DNA from 4 places in the Rhizobium sp. AN5 genome. Region 3 is predicted to be linked to each of the others. Evidence: riboswitches for the same ligand, from Rfam matches in the RefSeq annotation. Region 3 holds a riboswitch; each other region holds the start of a gene.
The links. Region 3 has a riboswitch for cobalamin ahead of CRP02_RS25405 (DUF1636 family protein). Riboswitches for the same ligand answer to the same signal wherever they lie in the genome.
Positions count from the first base shown of each region.

Region 1: another riboswitch for cobalamin. It lies ahead of CRP02_RS15410 (CbtB domain-containing protein); the one in region 3 lies ahead of CRP02_RS25405 (DUF1636 family protein).
Region 2: another riboswitch for cobalamin. It lies ahead of CRP02_RS03335 (DUF1852 domain-containing protein); the one in region 3 lies ahead of CRP02_RS25405 (DUF1636 family protein).
Region 4: another riboswitch for cobalamin. It lies ahead of CRP02_RS05770 (ABC transporter substrate-binding protein); the one in region 3 lies ahead of CRP02_RS25405 (DUF1636 family protein).

Region 1 is NZ_OCMJ01000004.1:627,300-634,505, forward strand. It holds gene CRP02_RS15405 (c-type cytochrome) at 1-715, shown strand, start outside; cobalamin riboswitch at 807-1,032, shown strand; gene CRP02_RS15410 (CbtB domain-containing protein) at 1,199-1,381, shown strand; gene CRP02_RS15415 (CbtA family protein) at 1,392-2,108, shown strand; gene CRP02_RS15420 (hypothetical protein) at 2,113-2,427, shown strand; gene CRP02_RS15425 (type 1 glutamine amidotransferase family protein) at 2,534-3,100, opposite strand; gene CRP02_RS15430 (GNAT family N-acetyltransferase) at 3,122-3,610, opposite strand; gene CRP02_RS15435 (MerR family transcriptional regulator) at 3,816-4,229, opposite strand; gene CRP02_RS15440 (hypothetical protein) at 4,326-4,679, opposite strand; gene dmeR (Ni(II)/Co(II)-sensing transcriptional repressor DmeR) at 4,807-5,079, shown strand; gene dmeF (CDF family Co(II)/Ni(II) efflux transporter DmeF) at 5,161-6,171, shown strand; gene CRP02_RS15455 (hypothetical protein) at 6,182-6,463, opposite strand; gene CRP02_RS15460 (quaternary amine ABC transporter ATP-binding protein) at 6,833-7,206, opposite strand, start outside.
Region 2 is NZ_OCMJ01000002.1:508,794-515,999, forward strand. It holds gene CRP02_RS03310 (SDR family oxidoreductase) at 1-280, shown strand, start outside; gene CRP02_RS03315 (flavin reductase family protein) at 462-977, opposite strand; gene CRP02_RS03320 (LLM class flavin-dependent oxidoreductase) at 1,029-2,414, opposite strand; gene CRP02_RS03325 (helix-turn-helix domain-containing protein) at 2,609-3,598, shown strand; gene CRP02_RS03330 (methionine synthase) at 3,951-4,979, opposite strand; gene CRP02_RS03335 (DUF1852 domain-containing protein) at 5,004-5,981, opposite strand; cobalamin riboswitch at 6,084-6,297, opposite strand; gene CRP02_RS03340 (hypothetical protein) at 6,519-7,206, opposite strand, start outside.
Region 3 is NZ_OCMJ01000004.1:2,614,794-2,621,999, reverse strand. It holds gene CRP02_RS25415 (cobyric acid synthase) at 1-1,271, opposite strand, end outside; gene cobO (cob(I)yrinic acid a,c-diamide adenosyltransferase) at 1,273-1,890, opposite strand; cobalamin riboswitch at 2,018-2,233, shown strand; gene CRP02_RS25405 (DUF1636 family protein) at 2,388-2,774, shown strand; gene cobW (cobalamin biosynthesis protein CobW) at 2,771-3,808, shown strand; gene cobN (cobaltochelatase subunit CobN) at 3,814-7,164, shown strand; gene cobG (precorrin-3B synthase) at 7,161-7,206, shown strand, end outside.
Region 4 is NZ_OCMJ01000003.1:514,827-522,032, reverse strand. It holds gene CRP02_RS05775 (GNAT family N-acetyltransferase) at 72-950, shown strand; cobalamin riboswitch at 990-1,226, shown strand; gene CRP02_RS05770 (ABC transporter substrate-binding protein) at 1,391-2,422, shown strand; gene CRP02_RS05765 (FecCD family ABC transporter permease) at 2,419-3,447, shown strand; gene CRP02_RS05760 (ABC transporter ATP-binding protein) at 3,444-4,244, shown strand; gene CRP02_RS05755 (pseudoazurin) at 4,241-4,723, shown strand; gene CRP02_RS05750 (class I SAM-dependent methyltransferase) at 4,898-5,722, opposite strand; gene CRP02_RS05745 (ABC transporter substrate-binding protein) at 5,836-6,969, shown strand; gene CRP02_RS05740 (ABC transporter substrate-binding protein) at 7,064-7,206, shown strand, end outside.

The sequences.
Region 1 (7,206 bases), 2.0 Mb from region 3:
TGCGCTTTTGACGCTCTCGGGCGGGCAGGCGCTGAAAAGCCCCTTCGGTACCTTTCATGTGCCCAATATTTCCTCCGATCCTCAGCATGGCATTGGCGGCTGGACGCTTTCGGAATTCGGCGATGCGATGACGCGCGGCGTCGGCAAGAACGGCGAACATCTCTACCCGTCCTTCCCTTACGCCTCCTATGCCCGCATGACGCAGAAGGACATCAACGACCTCTTCGGTTATTTGCGGGTTCTGCCCGCCAGCCAGAATGATGCGCCGGATCATGAACTGCCGTTCCCCCTCAACATGCGCATGGCATTGGGCGGCTGGAAATTCCTCTATTTCGATACATCCGCGCCACCCCGCGTCGAGCTTGCCGATGCCAATGCCGAATTGCTGCGCGGCCAATATCTGGTGGAAGGCCCGGGCCATTGCGGCGAATGCCACACGCCGCGCAATGCGCTTGGCGGTTTTCTGGATGGCAAATGGCTGGCCGGTGGTCCCAATCCCGAAGGCGAGGGCCGCATTCCCGATATCACCCCCGGCTCGCAGAGCGTAGGAGGCTGGGAGGCGGCCGATATTGCCAACTATCTGGAAACCGGCTTCACCCCGGAATTCGACAGCGTCGGCGGCTCCATGGTCAAGGTCCAGCAGAACATGGCGCATCTGACGGCCGATGACCGCAATGCGATCGCCGCCTATCTGAAGGCCATCCCGGCGCGGTAGCCCTTTGCCGTCATGTCTGACTTGATCCGGCATCCAGCAACAGTGCGCAATTCTCACGCCGGCCTGCCATTGACTCCCACCCGCACCCATCGGATAACGATCGTGTGATGGTTCCTTCCGGGCGTTCCGGAAGGTGAAAAGGGAACACGATAGGGAGACATCCTCATTCGTGGCTGCCCCCGCAACTGTGAGCGGAGAGCCTGAAACGAAATGCCACTGGTAAGCATCTCGCCGGATATGGGCGAGGGCAATGCCGGGAAGGTGTTTCAGGTTTTGACCCGTAAGCCAGGAGACCTGCCATCACGGAAATGTCCATGCCGGCGGGGTGTCCGGAAGAGCGGAATTTCAGGGTGGTTGCGCTTGAACGTGCCGCCCTGTGTCAGTCTCGTATCCCCGTGGTGAAGTGTATCGCATGCGGCTGCACGGCGTTTTGCCGTTCCGCCGCGTCTAAAGGCGCGGGGTCGCGCCGTAAGAGGGGTCACCATGTCCATCAACCAGAATACGGCAAATGCCGCCGTTTCAGCAAAAACGGGCAGCTTCGCGCAATCGCTGACGGCGATCGTGCTTGGCCTGTTCGTCGTCGGTTTTGTCGGCTTTTCGCATGTGGAAGCCGTTCACAACGCCGCGCATGACACACGTCATGCCAATGCTTTCCCTTGCCATTGAGGGGGAAAGCATGTCGTTCTTTCGCAATATCGTTTTTACCGCCGTCCTCGTCGGCATCGTTGGCGGCTTCGCCGTTTCGGCCATGCAGGCTTTCGGCACCACGCCGCTGATCCTGAAGGCGGAAGCCTATGAAAATGCCGGTGGCGAAGCGCCCCATAGCCATGATGCTCCGGCCACGACCGGTGCTGCCATTCCCGCGCACGAACATAGTGAGGAAGCCTGGTCTCCGGCAGACGGCTTCGAGCGCACCGCCTATACGGTAGCCGCCAACGTGCTGACCGCCATCGGTTATGCGCTGGTGCTCACCGGCCTCATCTCGCTGCGCGGCACCAATGCCGGCTGGCGCGAAGGCCTTTTGTGGGGTGTGGCCGGTTTTGCCGCCGTCATGCTTGCGCCGATGATCGGCCTGCCGCCGGAACTGCCGGGCAGCCCGGCCGCCGCGCTTGAGGCGCGTCAAATCTGGTGGCTTTCGACGGTTGCCGCGACCGCAGGCGGCATTGCGCTGATCGCATTCCGGCGCGAACCCTGGGCAATCGTGCTCGCACTGGTGTTGATCGTTGCTCCACATGTGGTGGGCGCGCCCCTGCCGCCGGAAGGTGAACATGCGCTGGCACCGCTGCCGCTGGAACGACAGTTCATCGTCGCCGCCACCGTGACCAGCTTTGTCTTCTGGGCCTTGCTCGGAACATTGAGCGCGTTTTTCCTGAAGCGCTTCCAGTCGGCTTGAAACCATGCAGGACGCAGCCGAATGGAGTGACGAACTCGATGCGCTGCGTTTTGCCGTTCCCGGTCACGGCGCTTCCTGCGCCGTGCATCGCCTTGCTTTCAAGGCAGTCCTCGGCGTCAGCCCGGAACGGGAAGCGGCGCTCGCCTATTTTCATGAGAATGAGGCTGCCTTTACGGCCGCAGCCCTTGCCAAAATAAAACGCTCGGCTTTGCCGGCCGGTCGCAGTCTGCATCTCAACAGCCGCGATATCCGCCGTGCGATTGCGGGGGAGGGAGCGGAGCCTGCGCCCCGCGCGTGCAGGGTGCTTGATCGCGGGTAATGCGCGATATTGTCCGGACGCTCATGCTTTGCGCGCCCTCATTCCTGTGACAGGCACAGGAATGAGGATGAGAGGATCCGCAAAACTCTCGACACCAAGGTGAGCTTCACCGGTGTTCCGCCGCAAAAATTCCAAGTTCCGCCTCGGCTTCCGGACCAAAGAGGCCGAGGTGTTTCAGAATTTCCACAGCGAAACTGACCGGTGCACTGCCGGCTGCGGTTACGATACCGCCATCGCTGACCGCCTTCGGCTGGTCGCGATAGAGCGCTTCGCCGCGATAGGACGGATAGGCCTTGTGCGAGGCGAGCGAATTGCCGGTATGGGCGACGTCATCAAGGGCGCCCGTGCCTGCAAGCGCGCTGGCAGCCGCGCAGATGCCGGCAACCAGTCGGCCCTTCTCGCGAAACCGCTGTACCAGCCCGCCAAGATCGACAGCCGTTCCCTTTTCCCAGCTGAGGCCGCCGGGAATGACGAGCGCATCGATGTTAGCAGGATCAAGCGCGTCATAGGATGTGTCGGGCGTAACGTTGAGCCCGCCCATTGAAACCACGGGCCGGCCGTCCGGGGTTGCGTAAACGATCTCGACGCCGAGATAGCCGCGCGCGGCGGCGGCAAGCAGCGCCGGTTCCCAGTCAGCAAAATCCTGCGCAAGCGCAATGGCAATCCGTGTCATGGCCGTCTCCGAAGGTTGCAATCAGGCGATAGACTGCATGTAGCGCATGCCGGTGACCGGGCGCGGCGCGAAATCCATGCTTTCGTAGAAACGATGCGCGGCGACATTGCCGGTCGTGGCGCTGACGGAAAGATAGTCGCAACCGAGGCGCTTGGCGATATCGCGGGCGCGGGAAACCAGGTGCTGGCCGGTGCCATGGCCGCGGTGACCGTCACGCACGAAAAGATGGTGCAGCTCAAGCCCGCGGCGGCCTTCCTGCGCCCTGTAGAGCGGCAGCATCAGGGCGTAACCGATCAATGCGCCGTCGGCTTCCGCCACCAGCCCATGCACCCAGGGAAGCGGGCCGAACAGGTCGCGTTCCAGTTTCGCCGGCGTAATCGCCGCCGCATCGCCATGAAAGGTGGCAAGCAGGGTGATCATCTCATTGAGCTCAGGCAAATCGGTCTTGCGTGCGCCACGAATGATGACGACGGGCGGTCTTTCCAGCGTAAGGGAACTGTCTTCGGTCATTTTTCTGGTCCTTCGGTTTTATCGGTGCCGTCAGGACGCTTGAAAAACAACAAAGCCGCCTGACGGCGGCTTGTTGACAAAATGATCTGTCGAGCCGCCCTTTACAGGTAGGCCCAAAAGTACGAGCAGGAGATGGGTGCGCGTTCGTTGATCATGTCCATGCAATGCGCTCGAATCTGAAATCTGTCAAGCCTGCTCTTCAGCCTCAATGCTCCCCTTCGCACATGCCATGGTCGGAAAGCGCGCGGATGACGTAACAATCCTCGATCGAATGACCATGGCAATGGGAGACGATACGTTCCAGCTCATGCTCGAGCTTCTTGAGGCTGCTGATTTTTTCGCGCACATGGGCGAGGTGTTCGGCGGCAATGCGGTCCGCACCCTCGCACGGCATTTGCCGGTGCTGGCTGAGCGCGATCAATTCTCTGATGGCGTCGATATTGAGCCCGATATCGCGGGCATGGCGGATGAAGGCCAGCCTTTCGAGATCGGATTTTTCGTAACGGCGCTGGTTGCCTTCCGAGCGGTCTGCCTCGCGGATGAGGCCCATCTGCTCATAATAGCGGATCGTCGGAACCTTGACGCCGGTACGTTTGGACAATTCACCGATGGACAGCATTGCCTTCTCCATATCCTCAAGAGCAGCCGGGACAAGAACGAACCGGATGCTCTAGTCTCTAGAGATATAGCTTTTCAGCCTGCCGTTCAATGGGTGTCAGGCGGCAGCATCCACGCCGAGTGCCTGCGCCAGGGCTTTGAGAACTTCTGTCTCGATGCTGGCGGCGGCGTCAGGCTGCGCGGATGCGGCGATCTCTACCGCCGGTTCGGTTCTGGCCTGTGCGCCGCTGTCGAGGTTCCAGAGTGCTGCGGCAAGGCCGGCGGAAACGCTGGCGGCGGCAGGTGCGGCGGAAACGGCAACGCTCTCGGCGCTGGAAATCGCGCGGTGTGCCGCCCGTGTCAGTTCCAGCAGGGCCTCGGTGGTTGCATTGGTTTCCCTGGTCTTCGTCGGCTCAAGGGTCCGGACCGGAGTTGCGTAGTAGCTGCTGGTTGTTGCTGCGATAGTCGTCATGACTGAGTCCCCTAAGTTTCATGGGGTATTTTTAGGGGTCGAAACATTCGCGAAGATTGCGTCGCGCAGGGCTTGAACCGAAAAACATCGCAATATAGTATACCCCCCTATAGTATATGAGGTACTCATGTCCCATACGATCCGCAACAAGGAGAAGCTTCTCGCTCGCATCCGTCGCCTCAAGGGGCAGATGGAGGCGGTGGAGCGTGCCCTGGACGATTCCAAGCCCTGCGGCGAGGTGCTGCAATTGCTGGCCTCGGTGCGCGGTGCGCTCTCAGGCCTGACGGGGGAGGTGATGCAGGAACATCTGCATGAGCACGTCGTGCACGCCGAAAATGAAGACGAGCGGGCGCGTGCGGCGGAAGAGCTGGCCCAGGTGCTGAAGACCTACATCCGCTAGCCTCTCTCCCAAAAGTGTCCGCGGCTTTGGGAAAAGACATGCGTGAAACAGAATATTCCAGGATCGAACAGGATTAGCGACATGACGACGACATCCGAATTTCCCGCAGCGTCCGGCCACGACCATGTTTTCCTCGGCCGGAACCATGAGCGTAACGAAAAGCGCGTGTGGATGGTGATTGCGCTGACCACCGTCATGATGGTGGCGGAGATCGTCGCCGGCCACTGGTTCGGTTCCATGGCGCTGACGGCAGATGGCTGGCACATGTCCACCCATGCGGGCGCAATGCTCATCTCGGCGCTGGCCTATCTCTATGCCCGGCGTGAGGCGCGCAATCCGCGCTTCACCTTCGGCACCGGCAAGTTCGGTGATCTCGCCGGTTTTGCCAGCGCCATCGTGCTGGCGGTGGTGGCGCTGCTCATCGCCGTCGAAAGTGCGATGCGGCTTTTCAATCCTGTTCAGATCGACTTCAATCAGGCGATCCTCGTCGCCTTCATCGGTCTTATCGTCAATCTCGTCAGCGCCGTGCTGTTGAAGGATGACCACGATCACGGCCACGGGCATGGTCACGCACACGGTTCGCATGCCCATCACGGCCATGGCAGCCACGCCCATCACGATCACGGCTCGCATGCGCATCACGGCGAACACGGTGCGAAGGGCGGCAGGGACAATAACCTGCGCGCAGCCTATCTGCATGTACTCGCCGATGCGCTGACTTCCGTTCTCGCCATTGTCGCGCTGCTGCTTGGCAAGTGGAACGGCTGGTCCTTCCTCGATCCGTTGATGGGTATTGTCGGCGGTGTGGTGATTGCCCGCTGGTCATGGGGACTCATTCGCTCCACGGCAACGACGCTGGTGGATGCGGTTCCGCTGACGGAGGACTTGCCGCAGGAAATTCGCGAAAGCGTGGAAACGGAAGAAGACCGCATCACCGACCTGCACGTGTGGCAGGTGGGGCCGGGGCATCACGCCGCCATTGTCGCCATCCACTCGCAGGTGCCGAAGGCACCGGCTTTCTACAAGCAGAAGCTTGCAGCCATACATGAACTCTCACATGTAACGGTGGAGGTCAGCCCGGCAAGGGCCTGATCGGAATCATCTATTCGTATTCGGAATAGGCGCTGCGCACCCATTCGGCCTGCGCTTCTGCCTTGTCCTCTGCGGAGGTCGCAGCCGGCGTGTGGGCCGGTGCGCTGCCATTGCCGACGGCCCACAGCACGTTGGCCAGCGAACGGGAAAGAACGGTGCTGGAAACGGTCGGGTTGCCGGGGCCGCGTTTTACGGCCTGTTCCTCGGGCGCGCTCTGCGCGCTGCCGGGTTTTTCGATGTCGCGGACACGAGCCTGATAATTGTATCCGCCAATATTGCTTTCGATCTGCATGCCAGTGATTCCGCGTTCAAAAGTTAACAAATGGTTAACGGCGGCGGCTTGCCCGAAGCTTGCGCTTGCTGCATTGCAATGTCGTTCCCGGCTTGACACGTGGCAAAGGGGTGCTTCGTTTTTGCATGGCTGGACGGGAAGGCGGGCATTGCCGGCCTTGCCCCACACTTCGCGTCGTGCTCGCCATGGCGACCCTGTTGTGCCGCTCAAACTCTGGCGCCAAACACCCCACTCCCGTCATGCCGGCTCTAGGCCGGTATGACGAAAGAGCGTTTTGACGCGGCCAGCCAGCTCCGATGTCTTTTGCGCAGCGGGGCGGGGGGGCTGTTTCGGTCCTCTGAAAGAAAGGCAAATCCTGTTGGTGCCGGATTACGCAGTTTCCTTCTCCACCGGCGCCGCCGGTTCCGGGATTTTTGCCACTTCCTCCACGACTGCCAACCTGGCCTCCGCCTCCTGAGGTGCCGGCGTGACCATCGCCGCCACCAGCGTGTCGAGGCCGATGGCGCCGACTGGCTTGCCGTCTTCATCCACCACATGGGCGCTGGTTTCGTTCGCCTCCGACATATCGCGGGCGATGGTTTCCAGTGTCGCGTTTTCCGGCACCGACATGCCCTCGGGTTTCGCCGTCAGCGGTTCCATCACTGTGGTCGCCTGAAGCACGCGGCTGCGATTGACGTCACGCACGAAGTCGGTGACGTAACCATCCGCAGGGGAAAGGATGATGCTCTGGCCGTCGCCCTGCT
Region 2 (7,206 bases), on a different contig from region 3:
TCTTGCCAAGGAACTTGCGCCCGAAGGCATCACCGTCAACGCCATTTGCCCCGGCATCATCCACACCGAAATGTGGGATTATAACGACCGCGTCTGGGGCCAGATGCTAGGTGACTACAAGCCCGGCGAACTCATGGCCGAATGGGTGCGCAACATTCCAATGCGCCGCGCCGGAACGCCCGCCGAAGTGGCGGCCCTGGTGGCGTTTCTCGCCTCCGACGATGCGGCCTACATCACCGGCCAGACAATTAATGTCGATGGCGGGTTGATCATGTCGTAGGACGTCTATGTCCTCTTGATCCGTCCATTCTTGAGCCATCGAAAACAGGTGTTATTGCGAAAATGGTGGTGAGATCGACCTTTAATCCACCACCTTCTCGCCTGTTATTGCTTCCCTCACCCTAACTGAAACCCCAAGGATAATCGTGGAAAAACCCGCCGGGAAGAAACTTTGTGTGGCGCTATGCAAATAGCGGCAGCGTCGTCATGTTGCGTTCGAAATACAAGAGAGGAGAGCGACCCTTGTTGCCCTTCGCGAAATGAACGTTACACACAAAAATCGTGTGCGTTCCGGATTGAAGCGCCTCGTGAACTGAACAGCTGAAATGCGCGCATGCCCCTTCGAGCAAGGGCTGCCCCAATTCGTCCGATGTCCATTCTCCCAGCTCGAAGCGCTTCTCTGGCGGCACTTTCCCACCAAATGCCGCAGCGATTTCACTGTGCTCGTTGGAAAGGATGTTCAGGCTTAGCCGCCCGTTGTCTAGAACGGCCGCGTGCGCCGATGCCTTGGTATTCACGCAAACCAGCAGCCTTGGCGGCTCCTGGCAGACTGAGCATGCTGCGGTGACGGTCAGGCCTGCACGTCCTGCGCTGCCGTCCGTTGCCACGACCTGCACCGCAGCAGCCATCATCGCCATCGCATCTTTGAAACTCAGTGCATCCGCGCACTCTAGAGTATTTATCAACATTTTTTCCATCCATCGATCAGGGACAAATGAGGACCCGGACAAAGCCGGGTCCGTGGCGCCTTACTCGGCAGCGTCGAGGGACTGCCCGCTAAATGCGCTCCGATAGGAAGCGCCAGGATGATTCTCAGGGAGAAGCGATCCCCGCCCGAAAAGATTGTCGCGGAGCGTTCCTTCCGCATATTCGCTTTGTGCAAGCCCGCGTTGTTGAAGAACCGGCGTGACGTGATCGATAAAATCAACGAACGTATCAGGGTGAAGTTGGCATATCATGTTAATGCCATCGACACCTGCATCCTGCCACTGCTCCAGTTCATCCGCGATGGATTCGGGAGTTCCCACGATACGGCAATTGTAGGAGAGTGCATTTGCCAGATCCTTGACAGTTGCCTTCTCGCCCTCGGGCTTGCCCATCTCGATCATGCGGGCATAACCCTGCAATCCATCCAGGCCCGACTCGTCGATCGGCTTGTCAGGATCCATGTTTGAAAGATCGACTCCCATGTCGCGGCTGACATGCGCGGCCAGCCCCTCATAGCTGACCCATTCGTCGATTTCCTTCGCCTTGCGTTCTGCTTCCTCCATCGTGCTGCCGACGACGAAGGACAGTCCCTGGATGAACTTTAGATCGTCAGGGCCCCGCCCTGCCTGGCTGGCCACTTGCTTGGTACCCGCGATGCCGATACGGGCTCCGTTCACATTTGGATAGAGGACGAATGTTCCTTCGGCATGCTGCGCCGCAAACTGGCTTCCGCGCTTCGACGCGCCGGCCTGATATAACATCGGCGTGCGCTGTGGCGAGGGGCTGACGAGATGCGGCCCCTGAACCCTGTAGCGCTCGCCCTGATGGTTGATGCGGTGCACCTTGGTATGGTCGCTGAAGACGCCGCTTTCCCGGTCCGCAATCATTGCACCTGCATCCCAGGACCCCTCCCAGAGCTTATAAAGCACATCCATGTATTCATCCGCCCAGTCATAGCGCTGATCGTGGGGGACGATCTTGTCGAAGCCGAAATTCCGTGCAGCGTTGTCGGTCACGCTCGTGACGATGTTCCAGCCGATGCGGCCGCCGCTGATGTGATCGAGGGTCGATGCCTTCTTGGCAAACGCGAATGGGTGTTCGGAAAGAAGCGAACTCGTAAAGACAAGCCCCAGATCCTTCGTCACGCCTGCCAGAGCAGCGCAGAGCGTGAAGGTGTCGTTGCAAGGCATGTGAAGGCCTTGCTGGAAGTATGTATCCCATTTCCCGTCATAGGCGGGATCGACACCCAGGATATCGGCAAAGAAGATCGCGTCGAATTTGCCCTGCTCCAGCTTCTTGACGAGGTTGGCCCATGTTGCGAAATCGTTGAAATTGGCCAGTTCATTTTTCGGATGCCGCCACGTTCCATGATAGATGTGCGAAGGGACGTTCATGGTAAAACAATTGAATATCAGACGCTTGCGCATAGCTTCTCCTGTTTGTTGTCTTTGTTCCCGGAAACAAGCTTATGCCGCAACGCAACATGCGTCTTGGCTCACAGTGAACAGTTTCTGTGCGCAAAGTGACACTGGCCATAAAGGTGTTCATCATCTTCATGCCCGAAGACTGCGGAATGGCCCAGGTTCGGGTCGATCGTCCCAGCAGACGATGATTGCTTGGCATGTTTTTTGCCTCACCATTGCGACAATCGTCGCTGACGGAGGCGCTGGAAATGACTGTCTGGAACGCAACCGAATTGCCGCAGAAGGACCGTTTCCCTTTCTGGAAAGAGGTGCTCTGCCAGGAATACGTCGCTTTGAACTCGACAACAGAAGGGCATGCCCCGTTTTTCGGCCACGTTCGTGCCAAGCTGCTAAACTCGATCAACGTCACGACAATTTCGTCGAGCAGGCAAAAAATTCATCGCCGCAGGCAGGAAATCAGCCGAATGCCCGAACAGGTGTACTTCCTCAATCTACAAGTGGAAGGTCACTGCCGGATGATGCAGAACGGCAGGGAAGCGCTTTTGCAGCACGGTGATTTCTCGATCGTCGATTCGACCGAGCCATATATCAACGACTACTGCAGCGACAGTTGGACCCAGCATTCGTTCCGCATTCCCAAGGCAATTCTGCAGCCTCTTCTGAAGCAACTCGACAGACTGATGGCCACTAAAATAAGCAGCAGTGCTCCACTTGCGCGTCTTGCGACAGACTATCTGTCATCGATTGCGATGAATGCCGAGCATCTAGACGCCGCCGCGTCCTTTTCCATCACCAACCATTTGGTGGAACTGGTTGCGTTGGTTCTCGGCGTATCCGATCGCGAGGGAGACCGAGCCAGGGGGACATTGCGCAATCAGCTCGCTTTTTCCCTGATCAATTACATCACTTCGCATGCGGCAGATCCGGCGCTGACACCGGCGAAGGCAGCCGAACATTTCCGCATTTCGGTTCGCTATGTTCACCGACTGCTGGAAGACAACGGCGAGACATTTAGCCAGTTTCTGCTTCGGCAAAGGTTGCAAAAATGCGCGAACGATCTCCGTGCCAAAGGTGGCGGCTCTATTGGAGAGATCGCTTTCCGATGGGGGTTCAATGACCTCTCGCATTTCAGCCGGTCGTTTCGGAACCAGTTCGGTGTCGCGCCACGCGAATATCGAGTGCAGTAGTGCAAAGCAAGCAGCACCCATTTGACGTATACGGGTTCGTGGACGGTGGATAGCGACGGAATTACCATGGCAAGCGACTTGTCTTACGCCTTGAAAGGATGAAAACCGTCACATCCTCAGTTGATGGGGAATGAATGTGTAAATTTTCTAATCTGGCAACGTCCTGCGCTTCGGAATTGCCGGCTTGAACAGGCCGTCTTGGCGGCTTTGCGCCAAGAGGCGGACATCCGTCGAAGCCGTCAGAATGATCCGCGCCGTGACCTTATAGCCATTCGTAAGTCTCCCAGCGTTTGTCGCGATGGGCGCGGTGGCGGCGAACGGCTGCCATCCGCAGGTTCAGACTATCAAAAAACTAAACAGTGAGCTCTCTTCGGACGATCTCAGCTCCTGCGCTCAAGGAATTCAGCTTGTCTCTTGCCACACGACGAGACAGGGGGGCCATGCCGCAATTGGTGCAGGGGCAAAGTTTATCTGCGTCGACAAACTTAAGCGCCTTGCGCAGCGTTGCAGCGACTTCCTCCGGGGTTTCGATGGTATCGCTTGCCACATCGATGGCCCCGACCATCACTTTCTTACCTCGAACAAGTTCCAGAAGATCCATTGGGACATGAGAATTGTGGCATTCGAGGGAGATCATACCGATGCCGGATTTCTGCAGCTTGGGGAGAGTTTCCTCATACTGCCGCCATTCTGACCCGAGTGTCTTTTTCCAATCCGTATTGGCCTTTATGCCGTAACCGTAGCAGATATGGACGGCGGTCTCGCACTTCAGCCCTTCAATTGCCCTGTCCAAAGTGGCGACACCCCAGTCATTCACATCGTCAAAGAAAACGTTGAAGGCAGGTTCGTCGAACTGGATGATATCGACGCCGGCAGCCTCCAATTCCTTTGCTTCCTCGTTGAGTATTCCGGCAAATTCCCAGGCAAGCTTTTCACGGCTCTTATAATGGCCGTCAAAGAGAGTATCGATCATCGTCATCGGACCCGGCAACGCCCATTTGATGGGTTGTTTGGTCTGCTGGCGCAAAAACTTGGCGTCTTCGACGAACACGGACTTCTGGCGAGACACGGCGCCGACGACTGTCGGGACACTCGCATCGTAGCGATCGCGAATTCTGACTGTCTCGCGTTTTGCAAAATCGACCCCGTCGAGGTGCTCGATGAAAGTCGTGACGAAATGTTGGCGTGTTTGCTCGCCATCACTGACGATGTCGATGCCGGCCTGTTGCTGATCGTCCAGTGAAAGGCGCAGGGCATCTCTCTTGCCTTCCAGTAATTCCTCGCCTTCCAGCTTCCAGGGCGACCACAGTTTTTCGGGCTGCGCAAGCCAGGAGGGTTTCGGCAGGCTGCCAGCGGTCGATGTGGGGAGAAGTTTCTTCACGATGGGACCTCTTCTAAGTGATGCTCAGGCGGGGCGGTGAGCAAACAATTGCTCAAGGACGGCGCGGTATGGCTTGATGAAGTGTTTTTCGGTGAACTTACCCTGATCCACCGCCAAGCGATTTCGTTCGTCGCGATCGTAAATGACCCGGGTCAGCGAATAGTCCTGGTGCTTCAGGTTGGGCTGGTAAAATGTCCCGGCTGCTGCGTTCGCATTGTAGATTTCGGGGCGATAAATTCTCTGAAACGTTTCCATCGTGCTGATGACGCCGATTAGCTCAATATTGGAGTAGTCGCCCAGCAAGTCCCCAACAAAGTAGAAGGCCAACGGCGCAACGCTGCATGCAGGCATGAAGTAGCGAACCTGCAATCCCATTTTCCCGAAATACTGGTCGGTGGACGAGAACCCATTCTGCCGGTATTCGACGCCCATCACGGGGTGATGATTTTCGGTCCGGTAATAGGTCTTGCTGGTCGAGGCGCTGATGCAAATGACCGGCGGCTTGCGAAAGTGCGAGCGGTAGGCATCCGACCGCAGAAAGGACTTGAACAGGTTTCCATGCAGGTCGCCGAAGTCGGCCGGAATGCTGAAGGCAGGAACGCTCTTGTTATGCTCCGGCAGCACAATGCTGAAGTCGTAGTCTCGCACATAGGAGGAGAAGTTATTCCCCACAATGCCGTCGATACGTTCACTGGTTTTGTGATCGATGATCGTCGTCTTCAGTATCTCGATGAGGGGAAATTTTTCACCCGCGACATCGAAGCTCATGTCGACCGAAATGATCTCCAACTCGACCGAGTATCGGTCCGATTTGGGATTATCCCAGTGCGCGAGGGCGTTGAAGCGGCTGTCGATCATGCGCATGACATTGCGCAGGTTTTCCTGCCGCTTTTCGCCCCTGGCCAGATTGGCGAAATTGGTGGTGATGCGCGTATTTTCTGAAGGACGATAGTCCTCATCGAAGGGTACGCTCGTGATCGTAAAAATGCAGGTCTGAGACATGTTGTGCCCCTATAAAGTTGGGGGCATGGGTCTGCGGACGCATAGCAAGACAGGCCGCGACAATGCAGCCTTTGCTACGGCACACTGGGACACCCCGCCCGTGGACGTTATTTCACCAAAGGCAGGTCTCCTGGCTCACGGATCATCACTTCCGTCCGTCTTCCCGGGGTAAACCAGTGACATATTGGACTTCAGCTCGCCGCTTACAGTTGCGGGGGCAGCGTCGGCTTTTCCGCATGACACGGAGCACCGACTTCCCTCTTAGCCCCGGCACGTTGCGTGCAACGACTGGGGAACCTTAGGCGTGATGACCATATTGTAAGCCACGTCATCGGTCAACATCATATAACGATATCTTTATGTCCTTAAGTCTGCGTTTCCATCGCCGGTTCCGACCGAATAGATTGCATTCGGCGCGGCAGTCAACGTTGCGGTTTTACGCTTTTCGCCGCTTTCAGCAGCGTCATGCGTCCCAGTTTTCAATCTCCGGCGCAACGGCCTGGAGCAATATCCTCCTGCTGCCGCCGAGACGGACAGTTATCCCTCACAAAGACGAATACAACCGCTTTTTCTAAGAAAAGGGTTCCAGCCTTTCGCTGCAAGGATTGCCCAGGCAGTGGCCCCGACATGCGGCAACCTGAAATATTTGAAGTCGGCAAAGGTCGAGGTCGGCCCGATCATCAGCCCGGTCGTCAGTTCGTCCCCGACTGTCGCGTAGATCAGGTTATCGGGAGATATTTGTGCGGCGATGGTGGCAAGCAGCGCCTCGGCCCGCTCGGCATCGCCGACCTGCTGAAATGCCAGCGCGGCCTGGGCCGTACCTTCCAGCCACACACCATCCCGATCGTCGTTAAAATCAAAACCTCCCGCGACCGCATAATGCCGATCAACCCAGTGCAGAACACGCCCACTGCGGCCCCGAAACTCCGGCACGGCGAGAATGGGCCAGAGCTCGGAATCTATTCCGGACTGGCTCGAGTTGGGTGTGTCGCTTCCGGGCAGGCTGCCGACGTAAAACCGTCCCTGCTGCTCATTCCACATCGCATCAAGAAATTTGCGTGTTTTGTCCCGCATCGCCTGCCAGGCGCGCGCTCCCTCAATTTCGGCGAGCCAACCCGCAACGGCATACACATCGAGATTATGTTCCGTCGATTTCCACTCGAGTTTGGCCGGTGCGTGCTCATGACCGAATGTGCCACCTGTGTAGCCGATATCGCGGACGCCC
Region 3 (7,206 bases):
CGGCCATCGGGCGAAATTGCGCCATCGGCATGTCCGTCAATAGTCGAAAATGGCAGGTTGCCCGCAGCACCCGTCGTTTCGCCAACATGCATTTCATAGCCGGATAAGGGAATTCCGTCGAAACTCTGTCCCTGCACGGAAACGAGCCTCTTGTCGCCGGTCAAAACCGTCGTCACATCCAGCAGGCCCAACCCATCGACTGTCATTGGTGGTCCTTCGATGCCGTCAGGGTCGGCAACGGTTTTTCCAAGCATCTGGTATCCGCCGCAGAGACCGAGAACATAACCGCCGCGGCGCACATGTGCCTTGATGTCGATGTCGAGGCCTGCATTTTTCAGCACGGCGAGATCAGCTATGGTGGATTTCGAACCGCAGAGCAGAACCAGCCGGCAATCGGCGGGAATGGTCTCGCCCGGCCGCACCCGGATCAGCTCCACATCCGGCTCCATCTCGAGCGGATCTAGATCGTCGAAATTGGAGATATGCGGCAGGATCGGCACGGCAATGCGGATTTTCGCGCCGGGCTTTTGTTGCGCCGGGCCGGTAAGCCCAAGGGCGTCCTCCGCCGGCAATTTCGCAGCATCGGAAAAATGCGGCAATAGCCCGATGGACGCCCAGCCGGTCTTTTCCGCGATCATCCGCATGCCGTCTGAAAACAGCGCAGGGTCACCGCGAAAGCGGTTGACGATGAAGCCCTCTATCATCGCGGCATCATCGCGTTCGAGAACGGTTTTTGTGCCCACGAGGCTGGCGATGACCCCGCCCCGGTCGATATCGCCGATCAGGATCACGGGAACATCTGCGGCGCGGGCAAAACCCATATTGGCGATGTCGTTGGCGCGTAGGTTGATTTCAGAAGCGCTTCCCGCCCCTTCCACCAGCACCAGATCGGCCTGTTGTTTCAGGTGCTCGAAGCTTTCCAGCACACGCGGCATCAGCCCGGCTTTCATGTGCTGATAGTCGGCAGCCTTGGCATTGCCGACAATTTTGCCCTGTACGACGACCTGTGCGCCGGTTTCGCTCTGCGGCTTTAAAAGCACAGGGTTCATGTGAACCGACAGCGGAACGCCTGCTGCCCGCGCCTGCAGCGCCTGCGCGCGACCGATCTCGCCGCCATCGGCGGTGACCGCCGCATTGTTTGACATGTTCTGCGGCTTGAACGGCATGACGGACAGGCCACGCCTGACGAAGGCGCGGGCAAGGCCAGCCACCATCAGCGATTTGCCGACATCCGAGCCGGTTCCCTGAAACATCAGCACACGTGCAGTCATGTCAGTATTCTATCCCGGCCTGCGCCTTCACACCTGCCTTGAAGTGATGTTTGACGAGGGTCATTTCCGTCACCATGTCGGCAGCGTCGATCAACGGTTGTTTGGCGTTGCGGCCGGTGACGATGATATGGAGATCGGATCTACGGTTGGAAAGCGTTTCGACGACCTCTTCCAGCGGCAGGTAATCGTAGCGGAGCGCAATGTTCAGTTCGTCGAGAACCAGCAATCCGATCGTCTCATCAGCCATCAGTGCTTTCGCTTCGTCCCAGGCCTTTTTAGCTGCCGCGACATCGCGCTTCAGGTCCTGCGTGTCCCAGGTAAATCCCTCGCCCATGGTGCGCCATTCCACCCTGTCGCCGAACAAAGTCAGGGCCTGCTGTTCACCCGTCGACCATGCGCCCTTGATGAATTGGACGACGCCGACCCGCCGCCCTGTGCCGAGCATGCGTAAAGCAAGACCGAAAGCGGCCGTGGATTTGCCTTTGCCGGGGCCGGTATTGATCATCAGCAGACCTTTTTCGATGATCTTTTCCGCGACTTCGGCATCCTGAACCGTCTTGCGGTTGACCATTTTCTGCCGGTGGCGTTCGGCTTCGCTGTCGCTGATATCGCGTGTCATCGCGTTTTCCTTCTCGTCCAGCGGCGCGGGACCGTATGCCCCCGCCATTCGGAGCGGCGACTATACTCAATTTGCCGCACCCGGCAATCGACAAGCCGGCAGCATTGACCGTCACGCCCGTTCAGCCTAAGGGTAAGGCACTGACGGTCTTTTCCCGGCAACGGGAAAAGCTAAGAGGGAACACGGTTCCACCCCATACCGGGTCATTCCGTGGCTGCCCCCGCAACTGTAAGCGGTAAGCCCGCGCTGTGAAGCCACTGGACCATAAAATTGGTCCGGGAAGGTGGTGCAGGGTGTTTTAAAGCCGCAAGCCAGGAGACCTGCCGTTTCAGGAAAAAACGTCTGCCGGGCGGGGTGCTCCGGTCAGCCGGTCGAATTGATTTGCAGCCGCGCTTTTCAGTGCGCTGTTTTCGACATCCGCACCCCGATGAGTTTAAAGGCGCGGAAAGCGGAACGGTTTGGATATTACCACAACATCTTCTTGTGCGGACGGGACAATGGAAGTCAACACAGCTTCCGGCGTGGTCGTTTTTGTCTGCCGAAGCTGTCGCGACGACACCGATCCCAATGCGGAGCCGCGCCCCGGCACCATCCTTGCGGAAGCTGCCATAGCAAAAGCGCGTGACTCCGGCATCGATGTTCGCTCCGTCAATTGCCTTGCCAATTGCAAACGCGGCCTCAGTGCCGTGCTGCGCGGTGCCGATGGCTGGTCCTATGTATTCGGCGGGCTGACGCCCAACGATGCGGAAGACCTGCTCGAGGGCGCGCAAATGCTGGCCGCCTCCTCAGATGGCCTGATGCCCTGGCGCGGCCGCCCCGACACATTGAAGCGCGGCATGGTGGCGCGCATTCCCCCATTCGATTTTACCGAGGAGAGATCATGAGCACCCTTCTGGACCGCGTTCCCTGCACCATCGTCACCGGCTTTCTGGGGGCTGGAAAAACCACGCTGCTGCGCGGTCTCCTCGAAAAGCTTGATGGCAAGCGGCTTGCCATCATCGTCAACGAATTCGGTGATATCGGCATCGATGGCGATATCCTCAAGGGATGCGGCATTGAAAGCTGCCCAGAGGAAAACATCGTTGAGCTGGCCAATGGCTGCATCTGCTGCACGGTGGCGGATGATTTCCAGCCAGCAATCGAACAGATTCTGAGCCGCCAGCCGAAGGTGGAGCATATCCTCATCGAGACCTCCGGCCTTGCCCTGCCCAAGCCGCTGGTGCAGGCATTTCAATGGCCGGCCATCAAGAGCCGCGTGACGGTTGACGCTGTGGTAGCTGTCGTGGATGGCGCTGCCCTTGCCGAGGGTCAGGTGGCGCATGACATGGAAGCACTTGCCGCCCAGCGCGCAAATGACGAAGCGCTCGATCACGACGATCCGGTCGAAGAGGTTTTCGAGGACCAGATCGCCTGTGCCGATCTTATCGTGCTGACCAAGGCGGATCTGCTCGATAGCGCCGGTCTGGACAAGGCGAAGGCTCATATTCTCGAGCATTTGCCGCGAGCCGCAAAGATCGTCGTCGCCTCGAATGGCGCCATCGATCCGGCCGTGCTGATCGGCCTTGGTCTTGCGGTTGAAGAGGATATCGAAAACCGCCGCACCCATCACGATGGTGAACTCGACCATGAACATGACGATTTCGACAGCTTCGTCATCGACCTCCCGGCCGTGACCGATCCGGAAGCGTTGGCGGCTCGTATCGCCGAGACGGCGGCTGCAGAAAATGTTCTGCGCATCAAAGGTTTCGTCGAAGTATCCACCAAGCCGATGCGCCTGCAGGTGCAGGCAGTCGGTAGCCGCGTCAACCATTATTACGACCGTCCCTGGGCGGCCGGTGAAGAGCGCCGCAGCCGCCTCGTCGTCATAGGCGAAAAGGGCCTCAACCGCGAAAAGATCGAACAGATGCTGGCCGCCTGATAGACATGCACATTCTCGCCACCACATCCTCGTCTCTGGACGACCTGATCGAGCCGGTTGATCTCAACCAACCGCGATCGGATGTGGTGATGCTGTCTTTTTCGGCAAGCGATCTTGCCGGGCTGGAACAGGCATGGCGGCAGGCAGGGCGCGCACTTCCGTCCCTTTCTGCCGCCAACCTCTCCGAGCTTCGGCATCCGATGTCGGTCGATCTGTGGATCGAAAAGACGGCCGAACATGCCCGTGTCATCCTTATCCGGATTCTCGGCGGCGCGGAGCGCTGGCGCTATGGCGTCGATCAGCTCAGTACTATGGCGCGGCGACGTGGCATAAAACTTATGCTCCTGCCGGGTGAATGCAGTGAGAGAGACGAAAAGCTCGAAGCGGCCTCGACCGTTGATCGCCAGACGTTGGCGTCGGTCCTCGCCTTCTTCCGCGAGGGTGGGCGGGAAAATATGGACCGGCTTGCCACTGGTCTTGCTGCCTTTGTAAGTGGTGGCGCATGGCCAGATATCCAGGCTCAGCCGCTGCCGAAAGCCGGCTTTTACCGGCCCGGTAAAGGCGTCGTGGATCAGGCAGAAGCCTGCGCCGGTTTTCCCGCCGATGCAGCTGTCCTTCCCATTTTCTTTTACCGCTCCATGCTTCTTGCGGCCGATGCGGCGCCCGTGGATGCGCTTTTTCACGCGCTCTCTCAGCGCGGTTTTGCGCCGTTGCCGATTTTCGTCAGCGGCCTCAAGGATGGGGAGGCGATCTGCTTTCTCGAAACCGTACTGCCCGAACTCCAGCCCGCCGCCATCGTTGCCGCCACGGCTTTTGCCAGTCAGATGGACGACAGCGGTAAAACCCTGTTTGACCGCCTAGGCGTGCCGGTGTTTCAGGTGGTTATGGCGACGACGCGACGGGACGGCTGGGCGGAAAATGCGCGCGGTCTCAACCCTTCCGATCTTGCCATGCATGTGGTCCTGCCGGAACTCGATGGCCGGATTCTTGCTGGCGCGATCTCATTCAAGCAGGTGCGGACTGATGGCGGTATCAGCCTCATCAATGTACCGGAGGCTGATCGCGTCGAGCAGGTGGCAAACCGCATCGCTGCCTTTCTGCGGTCGAAACAGTCCACGCCACAGGAACGGCGGATCGTCATTCTGATGCCGGACTATCCCGGTGCTGCGCCGGGGCGCACGGGTTATGCCGTTGGTCTCGATGTGCCGCAAAGCGTGCTTGAAATGCTGCGCGATCTGGCCGCGGCAGGATATGTGGTTTCGGATATTCCCGAAACGGCACGGGCTTTGCTGGATCGTGTCGAGCAGCAGAAAGCGGCTGTCGGACTTTCAGACTATCGTGATTTTCTTTTGGGTTTGCCTGAAGGGGTTGCCGCCTCCGTGGATGGCACGTGGGGTTCGGCCGAACAGGACGACGCACTAGCCGATGGCGCATTCCGTTTTCGCGTCGCCCGTTTCGGCCAGATATTCGTGGCCCTGGCACCGGATCGTGGGCGAAATGAGGATCGGCGGGTGGATTACCATGACCCTGCCCTGCCGCCACGCCATGCGTTGGTCGCTTTCGGCGCCTGGATGCAGCGTGTCGCAGGGGCGCATGCCATTGTGCATGTCGGTGCGCATGGCACGCTGGAATGGCTGCCCGGCAAGACAGTTGCGCTTTCCCGCGATTGTTTTCCTGAAATCGTCACCGGGTCTTTGCCGGTGGTCTATCCGTTCATCGTTTCCAATCCGGGCGAAGCGGCGGTTGCCAAACGGCGGATCGCTGCCGTCACGATCGGCCATGTTCCGCCTGTGCTGGTAGATGCCGGGCTTTCGCCGGAACAATCGGCTCTGGAACAGCTCGTCGATGAATATGCGCAGGCGGATGGGCTGGATCGCCGCCGTCGTGACCGGCTGGCGAAACTGATTGTTGAAAAGGCGCAGGAAACCGGGCTCGCGGCGGATGCGGGCGTGGGGGCTAAGGACGATGCCGATGAGGCGCTGTCGCGCATCGACGCCTTCCTCTGCGACCTCAAGGACTTTGCCATCAAGGATGGCCAGCATGTTTTCGGCCGCTACCCTGAGGGCGAGATCGATCCTCTGAGGCTGGAAAGTGCAAGGGCGGAAAAAGCAGCGCTGCTTGCCGCGCTTGATGGCCGCCATATTGTCCCCGGCCCTTCCGGCGCGCCCGGGCGCGGACGGCTCGACGTGCTGCCGACGGGCCGCAATCTTTATGCCGCCGATCCTCGCACCATGCCGACGCCGACGGCTTTTGAACTAGGCCGCATGGCGGGTGAAGAGGTGCTTCGGCACCATCTGCAGTCCCATGGCGACTGGCCGAAGCATCTGGTTTTCGATCTCTGGGGCAGCGCCAGCCTGCGCAATGGCGGCGAGGATGTGGCGCAGGCGCTGCATCTGATGGGGGCGAGACCAATCCATGACCTGGCGACGGGTCGCGTCACCGGTATCGAGGTTTTGCCGCCGGCGAGTATCGGGCGGCCGCGTGTCGACGTGACATTCCGGATTTCCGGCCTGTTCCGCGACATGTTTCCGGCGTTGATCGCTCTTCTAGACGCCGCCGCCAAGGCTGTCGCGCGGCGGGAGGAAGCGCCGGGTGACAATCCGCTGGCGGAAGAGGCGGCCGTGCTCGGGCACATACCGGCACGCATCTTCGGCTCGGCACCCGGCACCTATGGTGCAGGCACAGAGGAGAAACTCGCCAGCGGAAAATGGGAAGAACGCGAGGAACTGGGCCAGGCGTATCTGGATGCGGCGAGCCATGCCTTTGGCGGTGCGGATGGGCTTGAGATTTTCGAGGATGCCGGTTTTGTCGAGCTGGTGCGCCGGGCCGATCTTCTCATTCACACCGGCGACGATCCGGGCCGCGATCTTCTCGATGGCTCGTCAGATGTCGCCTTCATTGGTGGTTTTTCCGCCGCAAAAGCAGTCCTTGGCGGCGTTGCCGATATCGTGGCGCTGGATGCGACAGATCCCGCGCGTCCGCGCGCGCGGTCTATTTCGCAGGCGCTGACACGGGTGGTGCGGGCCCGTGCCGTCAATCCGCGCTTTATTGCCGGGCAGATGCGGCACGGTCCGCGCGGGGCGGCGGAATTTGCCGAGACGGTTGACCGGCTGATCGGCTTTGCCGAAACCACCCACGCCGTTTCCTCCTCGCTGATCGAGGCGCTTTATGACGCCTATTTCGGCAATGAGGATGTTCGCGATTTCATCCTGCGGGAAAATCCGAAAGCGGCGGAGGTCATGGCGACGCGCTTTTTATCCGCCCGTCGTCGCGGCCTGTGGCACAGCCGCCGCAATGCGGTGGATGCGGAACTTGAAATGCTGATCCTGCCCCGTTCTGAAAGGATTGGAGCATGAGGACGGCCGTTTCCGATCCCGTCCAGCCGTTTGGCCGCCGTG
Region 4 (7,206 bases), on a different contig from region 3:
CCGTCGGATGTCGTGGGCTAGGCCGGGACCGGATGAAGGTTGTGAGCCGTAGGGGATGAGGGCCGTTGGTTATGGACCTGCTCAAAGTCGATAGTTTCGAACTGCGGACCGTGGATATCGCGGAGGTGGATGCCGATCATCTGCATGCACTCTCCATGGCCGTCGGATGGCGATATCACGCGAATGAATGGTGTTTTCTGCGGCAATGCGGCGTGGGTCTTGCTGCGCTCGATGAGATCGACCGTGTTGTCGCAACCGCGATGCTCTTTCCCTATGATCAGGGGTTTGCGACGCTTGGCATGGTCATTGTTTCCCCCCGTTTGCAGGGGCAGGGCGTAGCACCATGGCTGGTGCAGAAACTTGTCGCGACATTCCCCGCTGTCTCCCTGCGGTTGAACGCGACGGGAGCGTCGCGGCGGCTGTTTTCAAGGTTGGGCTTTGCCGGCGATGCGGAAAAAGTATATCTCTTCCGGGGAAGGGCGAATTGCCTTTTCGAGATACCGCCGCCCGGCAGAAAACAACAAATAGAGCCGTTATCCGCAGGTCATCTGACTGATGTGGTGGAACTAGACCGGGCGGCTTTTGGCGTTTCGCGCCGGAACGTTTTACAGCGACTTTTGACGCAGAATGCGGGTTACGGTGTGTTTGAGGCGGACCGTCTTATCGCTTTTGCGCTGCGCCGTGCGGCGGGGCGGGGCCACATTATCGGTCCGGTCGTTGCGGGTGCGGACATGGATGCGATTGCGCTTGTGAGGCGGCATTTTTCCGATCTGGACGATGAGCTGGTGCGCCTCGACACCATCAGCGACAATAGTCTCTTTACTGATTTTATTGCGCAATCCGGGCTGGTGGTGATTGAAACTCTTACCACCATGTCCAAAGACGCGCCGCAACCGGCGCCTTCCGGTGCTACAAAAATTTTCGCTCTGGCAGGCCCGTCTTTGTGCTGAGCTGCAGCACTATCGCAATTGACGCCCCGTCGCTTGCCCCTTATGTCAGAAAGCGACGGTTCCTGAAGCCGAAGGGCAAAGGGATTAATAGGGAACATGGTGCGGGCGATTTCTATCGCCCAATGCCGTGGCTGCCCCCGCAACTGTAAGCGGATTGCCGTTCATCCTCGTGACGCCTGAAAAGCGTCATGCCACTGCACCCTTCAAGGTGCGGGAAGGCAGATGAACGGCGCATATTCGTGAGCCAGGAGACCTGCCGTCATAATATTGACCATCGTTACGGGCGGGGATGCCCGGAAGAGGAGCTAATTATGACCTTTCCGTCCGCGGAAACGTATTTAAAGTCCCGTTCTCCATCTCCACACTTGTTGTCGCTCTGTCACTACGCGTTTTGACGCGCGGCCTGCGGATCACGCCACTTTATTTAGACTGGAGAACATATGTTTCATTTCAAACACCTGCCGGTTTCCGCCGGTCTTCTGGCTGTCGCATTAGCGGCCTTGACCCCCGGTGCCGCTCAGGCTGCCGAAACCACCTATCCGCTGACGATCAATAGCTGCGGTCACGAAATCACCTTCAAGCAGGCGCCCGCCCGCACAGTATCGGTCGGCCAGAGCACGACCGAGGTTCTCTATCTGCTCGGCGTTGCCGACAAGGTGGTGGGCACGGCGCTGTGGATCGGCCCGGTTCTGAAGGGTTACGAAGACGCCAATGCCAAGGTGGAGCGGCTTGCCGACAATGATCCGAGCTTCGAGGCGGTGGTTGGCAAGAGGCCGGACCTCGTGACGACGCAGTTCCAGTGGCAGATCGGTCCCGAAGGCGTTGTTGGAACACCGGAGCAATTCGCCGAACTCGGTATTCCCGTTTATACCTCCCCTGCCGATTGCATGGGCAAGGATAATTCCGGCGGCGGCGACGGCGTGCGCAAGTCCGTTTTCACCATGGACCTGATCTACCAGGAGGTCCGCGACCTTGCGAAAATTTTCAACGTGCAGGATCGCGGCGAGGAAGTCGTTGCCGACCTGAAAAAGCGTGAGGAAGCCGCCCGCGCCAAGATCGCTTCGGCGAATGGCAAGATTTCAGCAGTTTTCTGGTTCTCCAGCGCCGAGCTGGATATCGATCCTTACGTGGCGGGCCGCAATGGTGCGCCGGGTTACATCATGTCCGCGCTCGGGCTGAAGAACGTTATCGAAAGCGATGAGGAATGGCCGACTGTTGGCTGGGAAACCATCGCCAAGGCCAATCCGTCCGTGATCGTTGCCGGCAAGATGGACCGCCGGCGTTTCCCCGCCGATGACGTCGCCGTCAAGCTCAAGTTCCTCGCTACCGATCCGGTTGCCAGCATCATGCCCGCCGTCAAGGCGGCCCATGTCTTCGAAATGGACGCGCAGGCGATGAACCCGACTATCCGCACGATCGAAGGCATTGAAACGCTGGCTGAGGCGATTTCCACAGCCGGTCTCGCCAAGTGAACGGTCTTTCCGTCAATCTTGGCAGGGCGGGTCTGGCATTTGCCGCACTCGCCCTGCTGCTCGTCGCGCTGATTGGCGGTGCGGCCATCGGCGAGACTGCCATTCCGTTCGACGTGGTGGCAAAGACCATTGCCAATCGTGTTTTTCATGCGGGTTATCCGCTGGAGCCGCTGGATGAGGGCATCGTCTGGAGTTACCGTCTCAGCCGCGCCGTTGTTGCCGCGTGCTGTGGCGCCTCGCTGGCGCTGGCCGGTGCGGTGCTTCAATCACTCCTGCGCAACCCGCTCGCCGATCCCTATATCCTCGGTATTTCCGCAGGCGCCTCAACCGGGGCAGTGGCCGTGGCGCTTCTGGGCTTCGGGGCGGGGTTCCTGACGATGCCGGCGGGCGCCCTGATCGGGGCTTTTGTGGCTTTTTCGCTGGTCAGCCTTCTGGCGGTGCGGGCAGGGCACGGCAACAGCGCCATCATTCTGGCGGGGGTCGCCGGTTCGCAACTGTTCAACGCCATGACGTCGTTCATCGTCACCAAATCCGCCAATGCCGAACAGGCGCGCGGCATCATGTTCTGGCTGCTGGGCAATCTTTCGGGCGTGCGCTGGCCGGATGTCTGGCTGGCTTTGCCAGTCAGTATTGCGGGTCTTGCGGTGTGCCTCTGGTACGCACGCGCGCTTGATGCTTTCGCTTTCGGCAGTCAGGCAGCAGCTTCGCTCGGTATTCCGGTGCGCCGGGTCTATGCGGTGCTGATCTCGGTTTCGGCTGTCATGACGGCAGTCATGGTGTCGCTGGTCGGTTCTATCGGCTTTGTCGGTCTCGTCATCCCGCATGCGGCGCGCATCTTCGTTGGCGTTCGCCACGGCATGTTGCTGCCGGTGACGGCGCTGACCGGGGCAATTTTCATGATCATCGCAGATATTCTTTCGCGCACCGTCATTCCGGGGCAGGTGCTGCCGATCGGCGTGATCACTGCGCTGGTCGGCGCGCCCGCCTTCGCCTTCATTCTCGGGCAGAAGAGAGGCCGGTCATGAAATTATCCGCCCACGATCTGCATTTCCATGCCGGCAATCTCGACATCGTGCGCGGTGTTTCGCTGGAGGTCGCCCCGGGCGAGTTTCTGGGTATCATCGGGCCGAACGGTTCGGGTAAAAGCACGCTGCTTTCCATGCTGGCCGGCATTCGCATGCCGCGTCGGGGTCATGTTATGCTTGGTGAGGAACGGCTTGCCACATTCGGGCGGCGCGAACTTGCCCGCAGGCTGGCCTTTGTGGAGCAGCAGGCCGAAACCACCGAGCGCATCAGCGCGCGGCAGGCCGTGGAACTGGGGCGCACGCCCTATCTCGGCCCGCTTTCCGCATGGTCGCCGAAGGACGATGCCATCGTTGATGCAGCGCTTGGAAATGTCGATATGGCGGACAAGGCCGCGCGAAACTGGCATCACCTTTCCGGCGGCGAACGCCAGCGCCTGCACATTGCCCGCGCATTGGCGCAGGAGCCGCATATTCTGCTGCTGGACGAGCCGACCAACCATCTCGATATCGGCCACCAGATCGGCCTGCTCGATCTGGTGCGCAGGCAGGGACTGACGGTTGTGGCGGCTCTGCACGATCTCAATCACGCTGCCATGTTCTGCGACCGCGTCGCCATCATGCATCGGGGTGAAATGATCGCTGTCGGCCCACCGCGCGAGGTCCTCACTTCTTCGACCATCGCCGATGTGTTCGGGGTGCAATCCGTCATCACCACGGATGAAAGCGGATTTTCACATATTCGTTTTCTGCCGGCCCACGGGACGGCCGATCATGCAAGGAAAGCAACGGCACGATGATGAAATTGAAAAGACTTGCAAATCTCCGCTTTGGCGCGCGAAAGCTTTGCGTTTCCGCGGGACTTGCCATGGTTGTGGCCACAGGGTTTTCCATTCAAGCCGGAGCCGAGACCTTCGAGGTGAAGATGCTGAACCGGGGCGAAAAGGGCTCCATGGTGTTCGAGCCCGATTTTCTGGAGATCGCTCCCGGCGACCGCGTGCGCTTCGTGCCGAGCCACAAGAGCCATAATGCCGCGACGATCGACGGTATGGTTCCCGAAGGTATTGAAGGTTTCAAAAGCCGGATCAACGACGAATTCGAGACCGGCTTCGAAAAGCCAGGCTTTTACGGCATTAAATGCTCGCCGCATTACGGCATGGGCATGGTCATGCTGATCAAGGTGGGGGACGCGGTTTTGCCGCAGAGCTACAGGACGGTAGAGGTCCCCGGCCGGGCGAAGCCGCGCTTTGAGGAGCTATTCGAGCGGGCGGAAAAATGAGGTCCCTGCGTCGCGTTTTCATGCGTCATGCCGGACTAGATCCTGCATCCAGCCAAGGCGCGTCTGCGCCGTGAGAAACTATTATTACGCGATCAAGGACTTGGTCGCACTGGACCCCGGATCACATCCGGGGTGACGGAGAGCTGGGCGGCAGCTTTGGGGGCTTTGGTCGCCCTATCCCTTGCCGGACGTGTGCGGCTTCACGGCGCATACTGCATAACGGTGCTGCAATCCCCGCAAAATGCCTTTCAGCAGACTGAAATTTTTCGCCTGGGCACGATGAATGGCCTGAAGTTCCTGATCGATGGCAACGGGTTCGAAGCCGATCTCACGCAACAGCGCCGCGACGTCACCAGCTCTTGCACCCTGTGAAAAATAGACCCGCGAGAGAATGCTGTTGAAGGTGTTTTCCGGATCCGCCGGCTTGTGCGGCTGGTCCGGCTTCACAAGGCCGATGCTTTCCAGACCCGCCGCCAGCTTCTTGACCAGTCTTTCGCGCCAGCCGGTGTTGACGAAATCGCCATCGACAATGAGCAGGCGTCCACCGGGTTTCAAGACACGGAACCATTCGGCAAAGCTCGCCTTCGGGTCCACCAGCGTCCAGACCAGATGGCGGGTGATGATGACGTCGGCGCTTTCGTCCGGCTCCATCGTGTTCTCGGCGTCGCCGACAAAAAAGCGGATATTGCGCCCACGGGTTTTCGCCTTCGCCCTTGCAAGCTCCAGCATGGTTTCCGACCAATCCATGCCGGTGACCTGAAAACCGAGATCGTCCATCAGGTGCGAGATAACGCCGGTGCCGCTAGCCAGATCCAGCGCTTTGCGGCCTTCTCCCTGGCCCAGATGCTTCAAAACCAGCGCGTGCCAGGCCTTGCGCTCTTCTTCGGAGAAAATCTCATGTCCGGGAGAAAGGTCGAAAGTCGCGGCGCGGCCGGACCAATAGGTTTTGATTTCGTCTCTCAGGCTGTCGTTTTTGCCATAGTGGATAGTGTCGATCATCGGTCTTCAGCTCACATACCGGTCAGTTAAGAATGGCTCTAAAACATAAAACTTGACTAGTATAGTCAGAAAATAATACAGCCGCGCCAGTCAACACTGGAGAGCAATATCCGATGCGCATCTCAGCCAAATCCGCGGCACTTGCCCTTGGCCTTCTCGTATCCGCAGCGTGGCCTGCATTGGCCGAAAAGGTCACCGTCAAGGATGTGACCGGCCGCGACGTGGAAGTCAATGTGCCCGTTTCGCATGTGATCCTCGGCGAAGGCCGTCAGATCTATTTCCTGGCCGCGCTCGACAAGGAAAACCCTTTCCAGCACGTTGTCGGCTGGCGCGACGACTTGGCGAAAGCCGACCCGGAAACCTATGCGGCCTATCTCGCCAAGTACCCTGATATTGCCAAGCTGCCGACCTTTGGCGGCATGAAGGATGGCACTTTCGACATCGAGCAGGCCATTTCGCTGCAGCCAGACGTGATCCTGATGAACATCGATGCGAAGACCGCCACGCAGGAAGCCGGTTACATCGAGAAGCTCGAAAAGGTCGGCATCCCGCTCGTTTACGTCGACTTCCGCGAAAAGCCGATGGAAAACACCGAGCCGAGCATGCGTCTGATGGGCCAGCTGACCGGCAAGGAAAAGATCGCCGAGGACTTCATCAAGTTCCGCGCTGACTCCATCGCCAAGGTCACCGATACGCTTGAAAAGGCCAATCCGAAGAAGCCCGTCGTGTTCGTCGAACGCGCCGGCGGTTATTCCGACGATTGCTGCATGTCCTTCGGCAACGAGAATTTCGGCAAGATGGTAGAACTCGCCGGCGGCATCAACATGGCCAAGGACATCATTCCCGGCACGTTCGGCAACGTCAATCCGGAAGAGATCATCGCCTCGAATCCGGAACAGATCATCATCACGGGTGGCAACTGGAACGGTTATGTTCCCGGCGGCAACTGGGTCGGTGTCGGTTATGGCGCGGATATGAAGGAAGCCCACCGCAAGCTTGAAAACCTGACCAAGCGCCCGGCTTTCACCGGGGTACAGGCGGTCAAGAACGGCAATGTCCACGCCATCTGGCACCAGTTCTACAACAACCCGTATCAGTTCGTGGCCATTCAGGAAATCGCCAAGTGGCTGCACCCGGACCTCTTTAAGGATCTCGACCCCGAGGCGACCTTCAAGGAGCTGCATGCCCGCTTCCTGCCGCTCGACTACAAGCCCGGTTACTTTGTGTCGCTGAAGGACACGAAATAAGACAGGGACGGTGAAGGGGAGCGCCGTCCGATCGATGGATGAAGCCGCAGCCATGCGGCTTCATCATTTTCTTTTGGAACTAAGAGGACTTCTCATGCGGCTTAACGCTCTCAGGCATCTTGCGGTGCTGGCTTTGTCTCTTCTCGCTTTTCCGGCTTATGCCGGAGAAATCACCGATGTCACCGGACGCAAGGTCGAACTGGACCTGCCAGTCAAACGTGTCATCGTCGGCGAGGC